One region of the Rhizobium sp. 862_C5_N1_2 genome, then DNA from elsewhere that is predicted to be linked to it. Evidence: predicted binding sites of a transcription regulator. Region 1 holds the regulator's gene; the other holds the start of a gene.

The links. Region 1 encodes HrcA, which represses chaperone genes, less so after heat shock. Its sites were predicted from a motif close to GTTAGCACTCNCNNNNNGNGAGTGCTAAC; they were not measured.
Region 2: ACD590_RS29060 (co-chaperone GroES) is a predicted target of HrcA. The motif match lies at 3,019-3,047, and genes of this name have one in related genera.

What each region holds. Positions count from the first base shown of each region.
Region 1 is NZ_JBPWPT010000001.1:3,416-11,639, forward strand. Features, by position in the region: gene hemW (radical SAM family heme chaperone HemW) at 1-627, opposite strand, end outside; gene rdgB (RdgB/HAM1 family non-canonical purine NTP pyrophosphatase) at 637-1,281, opposite strand; gene ACD590_RS00025 (VOC family protein) at 1,282-1,707, opposite strand; gene rph (ribonuclease PH) at 1,704-2,423, opposite strand; gene hrcA (heat-inducible transcriptional repressor HrcA) at 2,552-3,640, shown strand; gene grpE (nucleotide exchange factor GrpE) at 3,752-4,384, shown strand; gene ACD590_RS00045 (nucleoside hydrolase) at 4,426-5,370, opposite strand; gene ACD590_RS00050 (Hsp20 family protein) at 5,649-6,074, shown strand; gene ACD590_RS00055 (DUF1150 family protein) at 6,122-6,379, shown strand; gene ACD590_RS00060 (VOC family protein) at 6,656-7,054, opposite strand; gene ACD590_RS00065 (helix-turn-helix transcriptional regulator) at 7,144-7,860, shown strand; gene trmB (tRNA (guanine(46)-N(7))-methyltransferase TrmB) at 7,963-8,224, opposite strand, start outside.
Region 2 is NZ_JBPWPT010000002.1:1,013,940-1,022,163, forward strand. Features, by position in the region: gene ACD590_RS29045 (SDR family oxidoreductase) at 1-486, shown strand, start outside; gene ACD590_RS29050 (hypothetical protein) at 467-724, opposite strand; gene groL (chaperonin GroEL) at 779-2,407, opposite strand; gene ACD590_RS29060 (co-chaperone GroES) at 2,558-2,872, opposite strand; gene ACD590_RS29065 (hypothetical protein) at 3,223-3,513, shown strand; gene ACD590_RS29070 (hypothetical protein) at 3,622-3,978, shown strand; gene ACD590_RS29075 (DUF2934 domain-containing protein) at 4,025-4,351, shown strand; gene ACD590_RS29080 (HD domain-containing protein) at 4,357-4,776, shown strand; gene ACD590_RS29085 (hypothetical protein) at 4,925-5,194, opposite strand; gene ACD590_RS29090 (hypothetical protein) at 5,239-5,502, opposite strand; gene ACD590_RS29095 (HIT family protein) at 5,752-6,258, shown strand; gene ACD590_RS29100 (DUF2264 domain-containing protein) at 6,306-8,156, opposite strand.

The DNA of each region.
Region 1 (8,224 bases):
GAGCGAAAGATGGTCGACCGCGTAGGAGATCGCCTCCTTCAGTTCCTTTTCCCATTCCTCGACCGTCTGGCCGGGCCGGGCATAGATCAGGTCGAAGGACATGCGCGGAAAAATGTCGCGGGCCAGCCGTATCGCCTTCAGCGCGTCGGCGACATCATGCAGCCGGCCGAGGAATTTCAGATCCCGGTCATTCAGTGCCTGCACGCCCAGCGAGACGCGATTGACGCCGGCCGCCCGATAGCCGCGGAAGCGTTCGGCCTCGACGCTCGAAGGGTTGGCCTCCATGGTGATCTCGATACCGGCAGGCACATGCCAGTGCCGTGCAATGCCGTCGAGAATGGCCGAAACCGTTTCCGGCTTCATCAGCGAGGGGGTGCCGCCGCCGAGGAAGATGCTCGTCACCGTCTTCGGCCCGCTCATGGATCGGACCGTCGCCATCTCCGTCAGGAAGGCTGATGTAAAGCGCTCCTGATCCACCGGCTGGTGGCGCACATGGCTGTTGAAGTCGCAATAGGGACACTTCGCCGCGCAGAAGGGCCAATGCACATAGACGCCGAAGCCCGGCTCGCCGGTATCGGGCAGCAGGGCCGCGTCGCGCGAGATGCTTGGCGTGTCGAGATTGACCACGGACCGACCTTATGCCTCCAGGCAGGTTTCGACAAAGAGTTTGAAGGCGCGGGCCCGGTGCGACAGCGCTTGCGGCTTGCCGACATTCCAGCCGTGTTTTTCCTCGCCGCTCATTTCGCCGAAGGTGATGCCGTAGCCCTCAGGCTGGAACACCGGATCGTAGCCGAAGCCCTGGGTGCCGCGCGGCGGCCAGACGACGCTGCCTTCCACCTCGCCGCGGAACAGCTCCGTGTGCCCATCCGGCCAGGCGAGGCAGAGCACGCTGATGAAACGCGCCGTGCGCTGTTCGGACTTTGTCGCGCCCGCATCCTGCAGCGCCTTTTCCACCTTGGCCATCGCCATGTCGAAATCGCGCGTGCCGTCGGCCTTCTCCGCCCAATTGGCGGTGTAGACACCAGGATCGCCGCCGAGTGCGTCGACCACCAGCCCGGAATCGTCCGAAAGCGCCGGCATGCCGGCGGCATTGGCCGAGGCGACCGCCTTGATCGTCGCGTTCTCCTCGAAGCTCGTGCCGGTCTCATCCGGTTCGACGAAGTTCAGCTCGGCGGCCGATTTGGCGGTGAAGCCGAGCGGCCCGATCAATTCCTGGATCTCGCGGATCTTGCCGGCATTGTGGCTGGCGACGACGATGGTCTTCGTTTCAAGCTTGCGCATTCAGATATCCTGTTCGATGCCCCAGATTTTAGCCTCCGCGCATTCCAGGCTGTTGCCGGCCGGATCGCGGAAATAGATCGAGCGGCCGCCGTTCGGCCAGCGCACCTCGGATTCGATCGCGACACCCGCCGCCGTCAGCCGTTCGGCCATGGCATCGATATTGCGGCCGGACACCCGGAAACAGGCATGGCCCTCGCCGGTCGTGCCATGCGGCGGCACCTGCAGTGCTTCAGGCGCCGGCGGCTTCACCGTTTGCTCGGGGTTGAAGATCAAGAGAACGCCTGGCCCGCAGCGGAAGAAGACATGCCGGTTGGCGGCGCGGGCGATCTTTTCAAGTCCGAGAACGTCTTCGTAGAACGTCTCGGCCTGGTCGAGATCCCGCGCATAGAGCGCCGTTTCCAACATGCCTTCCAGCATGGGGTTCATCCTTCGACGGCTTGCTTCTGTAACGCCACGAGTTCGCCGATGCCATTTCTGGCAAGCTGCATCAGCGAGGTGAATTCTCCTTCGCTGAACGGCGTGCCTTCGGCCGTGCCCTGGATCTCGACGATCCCGCCGGTTCCCGTCATGACGAAGTTCGCATCGGTCTCGGCCGAGGAGTCCTCGAGGTAATCGAGATCGATCACCGGCTGGCTGGCGAAGATGCCGCAGGAGATGGCGGCGACATGATCCTTCAGGACCCGGTCGACCTTGATCATGTTACGGCTTTCCATCCATTTCAGGCAGTCGTAAAGCGCGATCCAGCCGCCGGTGATCGAAGCGGTCCGCGTGCCGCCATCGGCTTGGATGACGTCGCAATCGAGCGTGATCTGCCGTTCGCCGAGCGCCTGCAGGTCGACGACGGCACGCAACGACCGGCCGATCAGCCGTTGGATTTCCTGGGTGCGGCCGCCCTGCTTGCCAGCGGCGGCCTCGCGCTTCATGCGTTCGCCGGTCGCCCGCGGCAGCATGCCGTATTCGGCCGTGACCCAGCCCTTGCCGGTATTGCGCAGCCATGGCGGCGTCTTTTCTTCGAGGCTCGCCGTGCAGAGCACATGCGTATCGCCGAACTTCACCAGGCAGGAGCCTTCCGCGTGCTTGGAAAAATTGCGCTCGAACGAGACCTTGCGCATCTGGTCGATTTTTCTGCCTGAAGGCCGCATTCTTATCTCCTGGAGTTTATTTGACCGCTTCTACGATTGGCGGCGCTCATTTGCAAATTCCCTTTTGCCACGGGTGCGAGTTTGACTTACTTTTCGGGAAGTATCATCAGCGCGGGTTCGAAAGCTTCATGGGCATCAGGTCGACGTCGGTTTCGGATGCCGTAGCTGCGCTGGACGAGCGCTCCAGGGAAATTTTTCGTCGCATCGTCGAAGGTTATCTGGAAAGCGGCGAGCCGCTCGGTTCGCGCAACCTGTCCCGGCTGCTGCCGATGTCGCTGTCGCCGGCCTCGGTGCGCAACGTCATGAGCGATCTCGAAGAGCTCGGCCTGATCTATTCGCCGCATGTCAGCGCCGGCCGGCTGCCGACCCAGATCGGCCTGCGCTTCTTCGTCGATGCCTTCATGCAGGTCGGCGACCTCTCCGCCGAGGAGCGCGCCAACATCGACCGGCAGGTGCGGGCCGAAAGCGGCGGCAACCCCGTGGAATCGATGATGAACGAGGCAAGCCGCATGCTATCCGGCATTTCGCGCGGCGCCGGCCTTGTCATCACCTCGAAAAGCGATCCGGTGCTGAAACATGTCGAGTTCATCCGGCTCGAGCCGACAAAGGCGCTCGCCGTGCTCGTCGGCGACCACGATCAGGTGGAAAACCGCATCATCGAGCTGCCGGCGGGCGTCACCTCCTCGCAGCTGACGGAGGCGGCGAATTTTCTCAATGCCCACATGTCCGGCCAGACCCTGCCGGAGCTTCGCAAACAACTAAGCCGGCTGAAGGACGACGTCCGTCATGAGCTCGATGCCCTGTCGCGCGATCTCGTCGAGCGCGGCATCGCTGTCTGGTCTGGTAGCCCGGACGAGGGAAAGCCCGCTCAGCTGATCATCCGCGGCCGCGCCAACCTGCTCGAGGGCCTGGCCGGCGCCGAGGATCTCGACCGGCTGCGCCTGCTGTTCGACGATCTCGAGAAGAAGGACAGCCTGATCGAGATTCTCAATCTCGCCGAAAGCGGTTCGGGGGTGCGCATCTTCATCGGTTCGGAAAACAAGCTCTTCTCGCTGTCCGGCTCGTCGCTGATCGTCGCGCCCTATCGTGATGATGATGATCGCATCGTCGGCGCCGTCGGCGTCATTGGCCCGACGCGGCTCAATTATTCCCGCATCGTGCCAATGGTGGACTATACAGCCCAACTCGTCTCCCGCCTTTCGCGCAATCAGCTTTGACGAAGCAGCTATCAAGTGTGCGGAATTTTCGCTTCTTTGTCACGCAGACTTGATTTTTTTCGGTCAAACCTCGATATCGGGCGCATCTGAAGACACCAACCGGAGACCGTCATGACCGATGACACGACGAAAAACGGACCTGACGCAACTGCGGCCGATGCCGCAGCCGACGCTGCCGCCTACGTCGAGAACGAAACTGCGCAGCAAGAGCCCGCCCAGCCGGACCCGATCGAGCTTCTGAAAGCCGAAAACGGCGAACTACGCGACCGCTATCTGCGCCTTGCTGCCGAGATGGACAATCTGCGCCGCCGCACCGAGCGCGAGGTGAAGGATGCCAAGTCCTATTCCGTCGCGGGTTTCGCGCGCGACATGCTCGCCGTCTCCGACAATCTGCGCCGCGCGCTTGATGCCATCTCTCCGGAGACCAAGGCTGCGGCCGATGCCGGCCTGAGCACGCTGATCGAGGGTGTCGAGATGACCGAGCGCGCCATGCTGTCGGCTCTCGAGCGCCATGGCGTTCGCAAGCTGGAGCCGGTTGGCCAGAAGTTCGATCCGAATTTCCATCAGGCGATGTTCGAGGTGCCGAACCCGGACGTGCCGAACAACACGGTCGTCCAGGTCGTGCAGGCAGGCTTCACCATCGGCGAGCGCGTGCTGCGCCCGGCCATGGTCGGCGTCGCCAAGGGCGGCCCGAAGCCGGCCGAAGCCGAAACCAACTCTGTCTTCGACGAGAAGGACGCCTGATATCCCTTCCTTCTGCCTCGTGCAGAAGGAAAACCAAAGGATCAGATGCGGGCGATGCGTTCGATCAGCAGATCGAAGAAGCCGTCCGCATCGACATGGCGCATGACCCTGGCATTGCGCTTGCGCTCGGTCACATGCCACCAGTCGACGACCGTCATGCCGATGGTGAGTTCGGACTGGACCTCGATCTCGACATTGCAGTCCCGGCCCTGGAAAAGCTCCGGCTTCAGCAGGTAGGCGACAACGGTCGGGTCGTGTAGCGGCCCGCCGTCGGAACCGTATTTCTCGATGTCGAAGCGCTCAAAGAATTCCAGCATCTCGACCATGGCCTTTGCCGGCGCCGTGCCGATCTCGGCCATGCGTTTCACCCGGTCCTTGCGGGTCAGCAATTGATGCGTCACGTCAAGCGGCATCATCACGATCGGAACGCCTGAGCGGAAGACGATGTCGGCGGCCTCGGGGTCGACATAGATGTTGAATTCGGCCGCCGGCGTGATGTTGCCGCCCTCGAAGAAGCCGCCGCCCATCATCACCAACTCGCGGATGCGGGGGACGATGTCGGGCGCCTTCTGGAAGGCCATGCCGATATTGGTGAGCGGCCCGAGCGTGCACAGCGTTACCGTGCCCTCCGGCTCGCGGCGCAGCGTCTCGATGATGAAGTCGACGGCATGGCCGGGCTGCAACGCCATCGTCGGCTCGCTGAGTTCCGGACCGTCGAGGCCGGTCTTGCCGTGCACATGTTCGGCCGTTACCAGCTTGCGGGCGATCGGCGCATCGGCGCCGGCAAAAACCATCGTCTCCGTCCGGCCGCAGAGCTCGCAGACGATGCGCGCATTGCGGCTGGTAAACGAAAGCGGCACGTTGCCGGCGACCGTGGTGATCCCCAAAACCTCCAGCTCATCGGGACTGCCGAAGGCAAGCATGATGGCGGCCGCGTCGTCCTGGCCGGGATCCGTGTCGATGATGATCTTTCTTGCGCTTGCCATTCCGATCGTTCCATCCTCGCACTGCGTGTTATCGGCATGCACCGATTTCTTCACTTCCCGTCACAAATCAGCACATTCCGCGCGGGCACGTTTTGATGCGAGGCAGCGGAGGCTTTGTCAAGGAAAGAGCCGGGCCGCCACCACCTCAAAATTGAGAGGGCGCGCCGACACGTCGCGCCCACGCCTTGCAGCGCCGGGCTCTTCTCCCCATATTAGCGGCATCCGGATGCTGCGTTTGAGGTCCGGGATGGTCGCTTGCGTCAAGGACTTGAAAAGAGATGAGCCGCATTACCCCTTTCGCCAGCCCCCTGCTTCTGGGCTTCGATGCCATGGAAAAGACGCTGGAGCGCATTTCCAAGGCGAGCGACGGATATCCGCCCTATAATATCGAACGCATCGGCGCCGACAGCGGCGCGCCGGAACGTTTGCGCATCACCCTTGCCGTGGCCGGCTTCAGCGAGGAGGAACTCGATGTCTCCATTGAGGAGAACCAGCTTCTGATCCGCGGCCGCCAGGTCGAACAGGGCGAGCGGGATTATCTCTATCGCGGCATCGCCGCCCGCCAGTTCCAGCGCACCTTCGTTCTTGCCGACGGCATGCAGGTGCTCGGCGCCGGCCTGAAGAACGGCCTGCTCTCCGTCGATCTAATTCGTCCGGAACCTGCGAGAATGGTCAAGAAAATTAACATTTCGGTCTCACAGTAGCACAACGGTTTGTCGAACCGTTGGTCCCTTCTCCCGGAGGAACAGGAATGTTGATGAAAGAAGCCACGTCTCACTTGACCAAATCCGAGCTTGCCCACATCGGCAACGGCGAGGTCGCCTATATCAGAAAAATGCGGACCGATGAGGTCGCCAAGTGCTTTCCCGAGGCGCCGGATATCGATCCGACCGTCGATCTCTGGGCACTCTTCGGCGCCGACGGCACGCCGATCCTTTTGACGGACAACCGCTCCAGCACCTTCTTTAAAGCTGCCGAGGACGAGTTGAAGACGGTCAGCCTGCACTGACCGTCAGTTAGCGTCTGTCGCGTTTCACCGCTCGTCCGGTGCGTGGCCGCTTATTCGATTTTGCTGCGGTTGGGGCTGCTGTTGCGACCTATGCGCGTAGCCTCCTTTCGACGCCTTATGTGCGGAGACGTTGAAATTCCAGGATTCGGTAGCACCTGCCACCAGGCCTATCGAGGGCAACTATGAGCCAGAGGCGGCCGACGAGTCGCGCTGGTTGCGGTCGTCGGCGCGCGGAACGTTACTCCAACAAAAGCTCCGGCAAACAGCGTCGGTCAATCAACGGCCGGCGAAACGCCGTCTCGCGGCGTCGGTTACGGGGGTATAGAGGGCGACGCGTGTCCCCTCGGGATCGGAAATCTGCACTGTCCGATTGCCCCAAGGCAAATCCTTGGGGGCGTGCACGACCGTGACCTGGTCCTTGAGCCGTGCGAATTCCGCATCGACGTCCGATACCATGAACTCGAGAATGGCCGTCCTGTTGGCCCCGGGCTCCGCACTGCCTTCGCTGAACAAGGCCGCGGTTTCCGCGCTGCCTATTGCGAGGCTCGCGCCGGGGGTGACGATCTCGGCGAAGAGGGGCGCAAGCCAGTCGGCGCGACAGCCCGTCACAAGCTCATAAAAGGCCACCATGCCGGTCATATCCGAGGCAATGAGGCGGGTGGATGCGAACTTCATGATCTTCTCCTTGGGTGCGCGACCGTCTCTTTCCTTGCTTTTGTGACATAGCCGTGCTGACAGCGTTGTGGCAGCAGGAGTCATCAGGCATGCGAAAAGCAGATCGACTTTTTCAGATCATCCAGATTCTTCGACGGTCGAGCCGCCCGGTGACCTCGTCTGAGCTTGCGGATGAACTTGAGGTCGCGCGGCGAACCGTCTACCGCGATATCGCACACCTGATTGCCCAGCGTGTTCCAATCGAGGGTGAAGCGGGGTTCGGCTACGTCCTCGATCCGCGATATGACATGCCGCCGCTCATGCTGACGCCTGACGAGATCGAGGCCGTCGTGCTCGGCGTTCAAATGGTGGCAAGGTTGAATGACGCGGCCTTGCGGAATGCCGCCAGCGATGTGATGGCCAAGATCACATCGGTCATGCCGCAGGACCTTCTTCCCTATATTGCCCAACCCGCCGTCGGCATCAAACCGGATGATGTCGGCAGCGATGTGACACGCGATACGCGTCCGCTCAGGTTGGCGATCAGGGAAGGCCGCAAGCTTGAGCTCGACTATCGCGCGGCGGATGAGACGATCACCAGCCGCATCGTCTGGCCTGTGCTTCTCGGCTATGCCGACACGCACAGCCTCTTGATCGCGTGGTGCCAATCGAAACAAGCCTTCCGTCATTTCCGCACCGAACGGATCCTCAAAGTCGAGATTCTCGGTGAATCCATAGGCATGTCCCGGAGCAAGCTGAGGCAGCGATGGCAGCAGTGGCGCGATGCCGAAATGCGGAAATCCCGTGGGGCGGTTAGCGGTCATTGATGGCACTTGCCACACAATACCGGAAATCCGTCAGGCTTGCGCCTCATGCAATCTTTCGCGCCGAGGAACATCCCGGCGCGTTCTCCGACTTGTCGGCAGCCTTCAGATCTTCCTGAATGTCAGATAGGCCGAAGACCGGCCCTCGCGCCTGGCCTTGGCCTCATAACGTGTGCTCGGCCAGCCCTCATAGGGCGTCAGCCAATCCGCTGCATTGTTGGCTATCCAGTCGAAACCGCCATGGTCGCGGCATTTGATCAGCGTCCAGTTGACATAGGTGTCGATGTCGGAGGCGAAGCAGAACAGGCCGCCAGGCTTCAGCACGCGATGAAAGCGGTCGAGATTGGTTTTCGAGACGAAACGTCGT
Region 2 (8,224 bases), on a different contig from region 1:
GCGACATTAAGCGAGATCGAACCGTCCGAGATCGATGCCATGATCGACATCAATCTCAAAGCCCCGATGCATCTGACCCGCGCATTCCTGCCTGCTATGGTTGAGCGAAAGCGCGGCCACCTGATCTATATCGGTTCGAGCGGCGGCCAGGCACCCTATCCGAACATGGCGGCCTACGGCCCGTCGAAGGCCGGGCTCAGCCTGTTTTGCGACAATCTGCGCTGCGACCTGCTCGGGACCTCGGTTCGAGTGACCGAGGTGGTGCCGGGCCGTGTTCAGACGGAGCTTTATCGCACCGCAATAGCGGGCAACCAGGCGCGGACGCTGCTTTATGACGGCTATCGTCCGATCCAGCCTTCCCACATCGCCTCGATTATCTCCAACGCCATCGAGCTTCCCGTCTTCGTCGACGTCGCCAGGATAGAGGTCTTCCCGACGGACCAGGCGACGGGCGGCGGCAGCATGGTCAAATTCCCGGAGCAGTAGGCGGGTGCTCGCTCGCTTCGAAAAGGCCGCGGGCCGCCTCGACCATCGACTGCAGGTGATCGAGGTCGCGCACGCCCTGTCGGTAGAGCTCGATGATGATGCTCGCCATTCGTTCGGCTTCGTCGCTGTCCTTTGCCACCTGGTAATCGGCGCTGAGCCTGTCGAAGACGCGCTGGCAGGTTTCAAGATCGCGGGAGTCCAGCGGCACCTGCGATCGGTTTTTGATCGTTTGAACCATCTCTATTCCCTCGGATGAGGCCCGCCCGGCGAGGCCGGCGGGCCGGAAAACGCCTTAGAAGTCCATGCCGGGGCCGGCGGGCATTGGCGGCGGCGCGTCCTTCTTGGGCTTCTCGGCGATCATGGCTTCCGTCGTGACGAGGAGGCCGGCGATGGAGGCCGCATCCTGCAGCGCGGTGCGAACCACCTTGGCCGGATCGATGACGCCCTGTGCATAAAGGTCGCCATATTCGCCCGTCTGAGCGTTCCATCCGTAGGAGAACTCGCTTTTCTCGCGCAGCTTGCCGACAATGACCGAGCCTTCCGCTCCGGCGTTTTCGGCGATCTGGCGAGCCGGCGCCTCGACCGCGCGGCGAACGATGTCGACACCGACGCGCTGGTCACCATTGGCGGTCTTGACGGCGTCGAGCGCCTTGACGGCGCGCAGCAGCGCCACACCGCCGCCCGGCAGAATGCCTTCCTCGACCGCCGCGCGGGTTGCATGAAGCGCGTCGTCGACGCGATCCTTCTTCTCCTTCACTTCGACTTCCGTCGAGCCGCCGACGCGGATGACGGCAACGCCGCCAGCGAGCTTGGCAAGACGTTCCTGCAGCTTCTCGCGGTCGTAGTCGGAGGTGGTTTCTTCGATCTGAGCCTTGATCTGGGCCACACGACCTTCGATGTCCGTCTTGGCGCCCGAACCGTCGACGATTGTGGTGTTCTCCTTCTCGATCGATACCTTCTTGGCACGGCCGAGCATGTCGAGCGTGACGGATTCGAGCTTGATGCCGAGATCTTCGGAGATGACGGTGCCGGCGGTCAGGATGGCGATGTCTTCAAGCATGGCCTTGCGGCGATCGCCGAAGCCGGGCGCCTTGACGGCGGCGATCTTCAGGCCGCCGCGCAGCTTGTTGACGACGAGCGTTGCGAGGGCTTCGCCTTCGACGTCTTCAGCGATGATGAGCAGCGGCTTGCTGGACTGGACGACGGCTTCGAGAACCGGCAGCATCGATTGCAGGTTCGAGAGCTTCTTCTCGTGGATGAGGATATAAGGGTCTTCGAACTCCACCCGCATCTTGTCGGCATTAGTCACGAAGTAGGGGCTGAGATAGCCGCGATCGAACTGCATGCCTTCGACAACTTCGAGTTCGGTTTCGGCGGTCTTGGCTTCTTCGACGGTGATGACGCCATCATTGCCGACCTTTTCCATGGCTTCCGCCAAAAAGCGGCCGATTTCGGCATCGCCATTGGCGGAGATCGTGCCGACCTGGGCAATTTCGGAATTGTTGGAGATCTTGCGGGCGTTGGCCTTCAGTTCCGCGACGATGGCGGCGACCGCAAGATCGATGCCGCGTTTCAGGTCCATCGGGTTCATGCCCGACGTAACCGCCTTGGCGCCCTCCTTGACGATTGCCTGGGCCAGCACCGTTGCGGTGGTGGTGCCGTCGCCGGCAATGTCGCTGGTCTTCGAAGCAACTTCACGGACCATCTGGGCGCCCATGTTTTCGAACTTGTCTTCGAGTTCGATTTCCTTGGCGACCGAAACCCCGTCCTTGGTGATGCGCGGAGCGCCGAAGGACTTCTCGATCACGACGTTACGGCCTTTCGGGCCGAGGGTCGCCTTCACGGCGTTGGCCAGAATGTCGACGCCACGCAGCATCTTCTCGCGGGCTTCGGTGCTGAATTTGATTTCTTTAGCAGCCATGTCCTCACTCCTTCATAGGCAGCCAGAGCAATTCCAGGAAAAGTGCGTAGCGGTTTTTCCGTTCGGAATTGCGTCAGAAATAAAAACTTGGAGCGGTTCTGCGTTTCCAGATGCGCTCCTGCCCTGCATTGACTGATGTCCGCAGGGATCTCATGCGGCCTGCTTCTTTTCGCCCTGGGCTTCGATGATGCCCATCACGTCGCTTTCCTTCATGATCAGCAGGTCTTCGCCGTTGATCTTGATCTCGGTACCGGACCATTTGCCGAATAGGATGCGATCGCCGGGCTTGACGTCGAGCGCCTGTATCTGGCCGGCGTCGTTGCGTGCGCCGGGGCCGACGGCGATGACCTCGCCTTCCTGCGGTTTTTCCTTGGCGGTGTCGGGAATGATGATGCCGCCCTTGGTCTTTTCCTCTGAATCGACCCGGCGGACGAGAATGCGGTCATGAAGCGGTCGGAACGACATGTCTTCCTCCATCGACAAACAATGATGACGTTGTTCCCTAGCCGGACCGGATGACCAATCCGGGCGGGTGCGCAGCGCGCGAGCCGCGAGCCCTGCGAGAATGATTTGGTTCGACGGTTTTGCAATTCAAGAGGGATGGAAGAAAAATTAGCACTCCCTGCCCGTGAGTGCCAACGCCTGACAGGGAACAGAAAATCGGCTCCCGCGTTCGAATGATGAAGGCGATGGCGCCGTACCCGAGGCGAGTTCGAGCTATACTGAACTGAATCCGGATTTTGGCGTTCCCAACTCTTTGGTGATCGAGGCTTAATGAGCTCGAGCAGCGTCCCACGTCTTTTGGAGTGAGTGACATGGAAGAGAAGTCCAATATAATCAAAGACCTCAGTATCGAAGAACGCGAGGAAATCCTCGTCGATATCGCTCGAACGCTGGAGGACACGGCGCGTGAGGCCTATGTCGAAGGCAATACGCATTTTGCCGCACTTTCCAACAACATGGCCGAAGCGATCCGCGTCAATGCCGATGAACTCGCCCGTGACGATCCAGAAAATGCCGAGCTCGTATTTCAGCAGGCAACGGCGATGATCTCGCAATTCGAGGCCGTGCACCCCTATCGGATGGTGAGTATGGCCGTTCATTGATTGCCGCCCGGACGGTGCGGCTCGATCGCCCGCTCAAATCAATCGCAACCCACGCGGAACTCTCACTGCTTGCAAAGGTTATTGGATCACAACATCGAGAGGTGATCCATGATGACTTCCAGATCCAACGTGCCGCCCGAGAGCGGGACAGATGACGCTCGTTCCGCCGATACGGAGCGAGCCGAGACCGATCGCAAGCGAGCATTGGAAAATGCCCGGCGCAACGTGAGTTCGACATCAGATCGCGATAGCGGCACTGAAACCCCAAGCCTGAAGCTTGCGAAAGAATATCTCAGCCTTGGCGGCCACCGTCGGTCCATGATCGACGACAACATCACCGATGTTCGCCAATGGGATGAGGATCCACCCGAGGCCGAGCGGTTCTGGAAGGAACGGGTGGAGACGCTTTCGAAGGGCAAGCGCAAACAGGTGGAGGATTTTCTTCCAACCATCAACACGCCGTGAAAGCGGCTGGGTCCGTTCTTCGGACGAAATGCGCTTGGAGGCGATCATGGCTATAGACAAGCACGAGCAGATCCGTCGCCGTGCCTACGAGATCTGGGAGACTGAGGGCCGCCCGGATGGCGCCGACGAGCGCCATTGGCTTCAAGCCTGCGACGAACTTGCCGGCGAGGATGAGCATGAGACGCTGCAGAACCTGCTCGATGAAGACGATAGGGATGATGCAGCCCTGCTTCAAGGCGCCGGTGAGAGCGGCGATCTCGATCGGCGGCCGGCGAGGCCTGTCCAGGCCGCCGTGGCTCCCGTCCCTGACATCGAGATGACGACGGGCGAAAAGCCTTCTCGATGGAAGATCAGGAAGACCGAGGGACCGTGATCGCCATGCAGCATCTTGATCATGCCATCCAGATTGCTCTTACGGCCCATGAAGGTAAGGCGGACAAAACCGGCCGGCCGTTCTTCGAGCACTGCCAGCGGGTAGCCCTTCTGGTTTCCGGTGACGAGACGCGAACGGTCGCCTATCTTCATGACGTCGTCGAGAAGGGAAGCGGCTGGACGCTCGACAGGCTGAGGGAAGAAGGCTTTCCGCCGGCGATCATCTCGGCGGTGAATGCTCTGACAAGGCGGCCGGACGAGCCGGATGACGACTTCGTCAGACGTGCGGCATCAAACCCGCTGGCCTTGCCCGTCAAACGGGCCGATCTCGAAGATAATCTCCGGCAGGCCGAACAAGCTGACAAGAAAACGGAAAAATACCAGCGCGGCCTGGATCTTCTGCGCGACATCAGGAACGGACAATAGGAGTTCGGACAAATTTGCGCAGTTCGCCTGCAACTGCCACCAAGGTTGGCAATCGGCGCAAGAGCGCACTGCTCGGCTTCCATGTCATGTGCCGAGCGCGACTGCAACCTGGCCTCCGCTTGCAGCGGCGGAGGTCGTTGGCTCTATTTCATGCTTTGTTGGTAAACCACACGGTCGGCGCGCCGAGCACGCCTCCCGTGCGCATCGCCGTCTTCAGCTCGTCCAGCTTGCTGAACGTTTGCGCCGCTTCAAGCGTGGCAAACTCGTGGGTGACGGTAATATCGTTCGGATTGTCGATGGCTCGATAAACGGCTTGCGCCGTCACCCCATTGGCCTTCTGCACCGGCGAAAACGCATCATATATCTTGCGCCAGGCGGCGTAATCGGAGACCTCGTGCCTTACGAATAACGTCGTCATATCATCCTCCCGCGTTGCATTTCCAGGTTTGGTTGAGAGGCGTTTTACGATTGCACGAGGAACACCATGGTCTCGGGCAAGACACCATCATTCGCCATCGCATCGGCCGCTGCCTTGGTCTGCATGAAGGCCATCAACTTTTCCATATCAGCAACGTCCATGACCAAACCAACGCGATTAGACGTTTGAGGGTCTGTAAACGTGCGAATGTTCGTGACGCCAATCGGTTCCAATACCTGCTTGCGGATGGGTGAAGCGAGCCAGTGCTTCGTGTCTTTGACATTGTGATGGACCATTATGGTAGGCATTGCATCCTCCTCTGGCCTTGAAAAATGAAAGGCCAGTACATCACTACGCTTTGCTAAACTTTAGTTCAACAATATTGCGATGAGGGGGTGTTTTGCTATTTCTGCCGAAGATATAAATATAATTATTTGGAGTAATCCGAAAATATTACGGTTGGCCACCGGTTTTGGCGCGTGTTATTTTTCCGGCAATGGCTTTCGCAATAGTTCAGGCGTCCGCGACCGCCGCGCGAGAGACGACGGAGGTTCAGGATGAACGAACGCCGACCATTTGATCTCAGGGCCTATGTGCACGACATCGGAACAAGGTCATGCTTTATCTGCGGATTGGTCAGGAATGACCCCGACTTCTTTCATCATCGCGTTTTTGAAGACGACGAGACGATCATCTTCCTGAGCAAGTATCCCACTCTGCCAGGCTATTGCCTTGTCTGTCCGAGGGAGCACCTCGAGGATCTGGCGCGAGACATGTCGACCGATGAATATCTTCGACTACAGGAGAATGTGCATATTTTGTCTCGCGCGCTCAAAAGCGTGTTCGACGCCGAACGAATTTATGTGCTTTCGCTCGGCAGCCAGCAAGCCAATAGCCACCTGCATTTTCATGTCGTTCCCTTACCCTCTGGTGTGCCTCTTGAAGAGCAGCAATACCACGCGCTGATGGCGGAGTACGGGGTTCTGCAGATACCTGACGATCAAATGGCACAGTTGGCGCAGCGCATTGCCGAAGCATATCGTTCCGAGTTGACCGCCCGATAATCAACCGTCCGGCTCGCGGTTGAAACCCGGAAGCCAGTGCCTCCAAGCTACGTCCCGAGAGCGAATGCCGGCACCCCCGCGCCTTTCTCTCGAAAGAGCCGCTCCACCTCGTCGAGGCGGGGGTTGGCGGGCGGGTTATCGAGCGCATTTGCCCAATTCTCGCGACTGGGAAGCGCCATTGCCGCAGTTGCGAGCACGATGGTTCCGGGGCCGATTTCGCCGCGCAGCTGCGGCAGCAGGGTCTTGGCGTGGATGAGGTTGGTGTTTGGGATCGGGCTCATCGCATGGCCGGCCCTCGGATTGGGCGATAGATCCACGATAGCGCTGACGTCGGTCTGCCCGTACCAGACAGCCCGGCCATCGCTTACATCGGAGCGGTCGGCATTGAAATCCGCGCGTTCGATCGCAAAGCCGCCTTCGATGGTGCTGAGGGCGCGCGGCGTAGCGATGCGGTGTAGGCGGATGTGCCACGGGTTTTCGGGAAGCAGCCAGGTTTCGATGGTGACGTCGTTCCAGGGGCGCCAGCGCGAATAGAGCAGGTCGCCTGTTATCAACGCCTCTTCGAGGGTTTCCCGCATGCGGAAATGGACGCCGTCGTCTGAGAGACCGAGCATGCCGTCGAAGCTTGCGGCGGAGAAATTCCGGTCGTCGGCTTCGATGTTGAAAGCGTAGCGCGTGGAATAGACGAATTTCGAATATTTCTCGTTTGCGCCGAGCATCTTGTCGTGCTGCTGCCCTGAGGAGAGCACAACCACGTTTCCCGGCGTGTGCATGGCGACCATTCCCGCCGGCGTCAAAGCGACCGGCTCCGGAAATTCCGGCTGCGGCGCCTCCTCGGCGGTCCAGAACGGATGATCCCCCGCAAGAGCGAGCGGCAGGAAGAATTTCAGCGCCCAATAGGGTGACGCGGGAGAATTGTAGCTCTCGCTCATGAAGAGGTTCGGATAGCCGTAGCCGACGGAGAGAACGCCGTCGCGCTCGGCAATCGGCATCGCCGACCACCAGCGGATATGGCGCATGTAATAGCCCTTGATCTCAGCCCAGGGCAGCGCTTCGACGCCGGCAAAGGCAAGCGCGCCCCAAAAGCCGCCCGCCGCGAAGCGGTAGGTCTGGCTGCGGCCGAAGGCAAGTGCCGCGCCATCGGGGCCGAACCAGTGGCGGATATCCCCGGCAAAGGTCTGGGCGCGACGCCGGAAGCGGTCCTTGCGCGCCTCGTCGCCTCGCGCCAGCACCGCATAGATCAGGCCGTAGAAATGCATGGCGAAGGGAATGTAATGATCGACCCGCCGGACCGGTCCGTCGCGATACCAGCCTTCCCCGAGGTCGAAAGCTTCCAGTTCTTCGAGATAGGCGAGGGTTTTCCGGTGATCGAACGCCACGCTTACGCGTTCCAGCCCGAGATCGATGAGCACACGAAAGAATTTCCAGTTGTTGTCGATGAATTCCAGCTCGCGCGCTCTGAGAAGATAGGCAGCGACCGTCTTCTTATCGCTGTCGTCAAGCGGTTCCCAGATATGCTCGGGGACAAGCGCCAGGGCGAAGCCGACGGCGGCGAGCTCGACCAGCCGCTGATTGCGGTCGGTAAGATCGCCCCAATATTCGGGATGAGCAGGATTGGTGCCGTTTGCGAGCCCGCGCCGATAGAGCTCCCAATGCGGGAACGCACCGCCGCCGGCAGCGAGCGGAACAATTCCCCAGAGCGGCCGCGCAAATCCTTCCAGATCCGCCGCTGCCCGGTCGAAGATCGCGCCGGCTGCACCGAGGCGCACACGAGCGCCGCCTTCGGAAAAATACGGCAGCAGCGGTTCGAACAGATCGATGACGGCCTTGGAGAGGTCGTCGCGTGTCTTCAGGGGATTGCCGAAAAGCGGATTGGCCCGGGCGGGATCATATATCATTGTCAGCTCGAAATTCATGGAAAACCCGATCGGCCGCGGGCGGATGGTAACCCGCGGCCGTCGATATC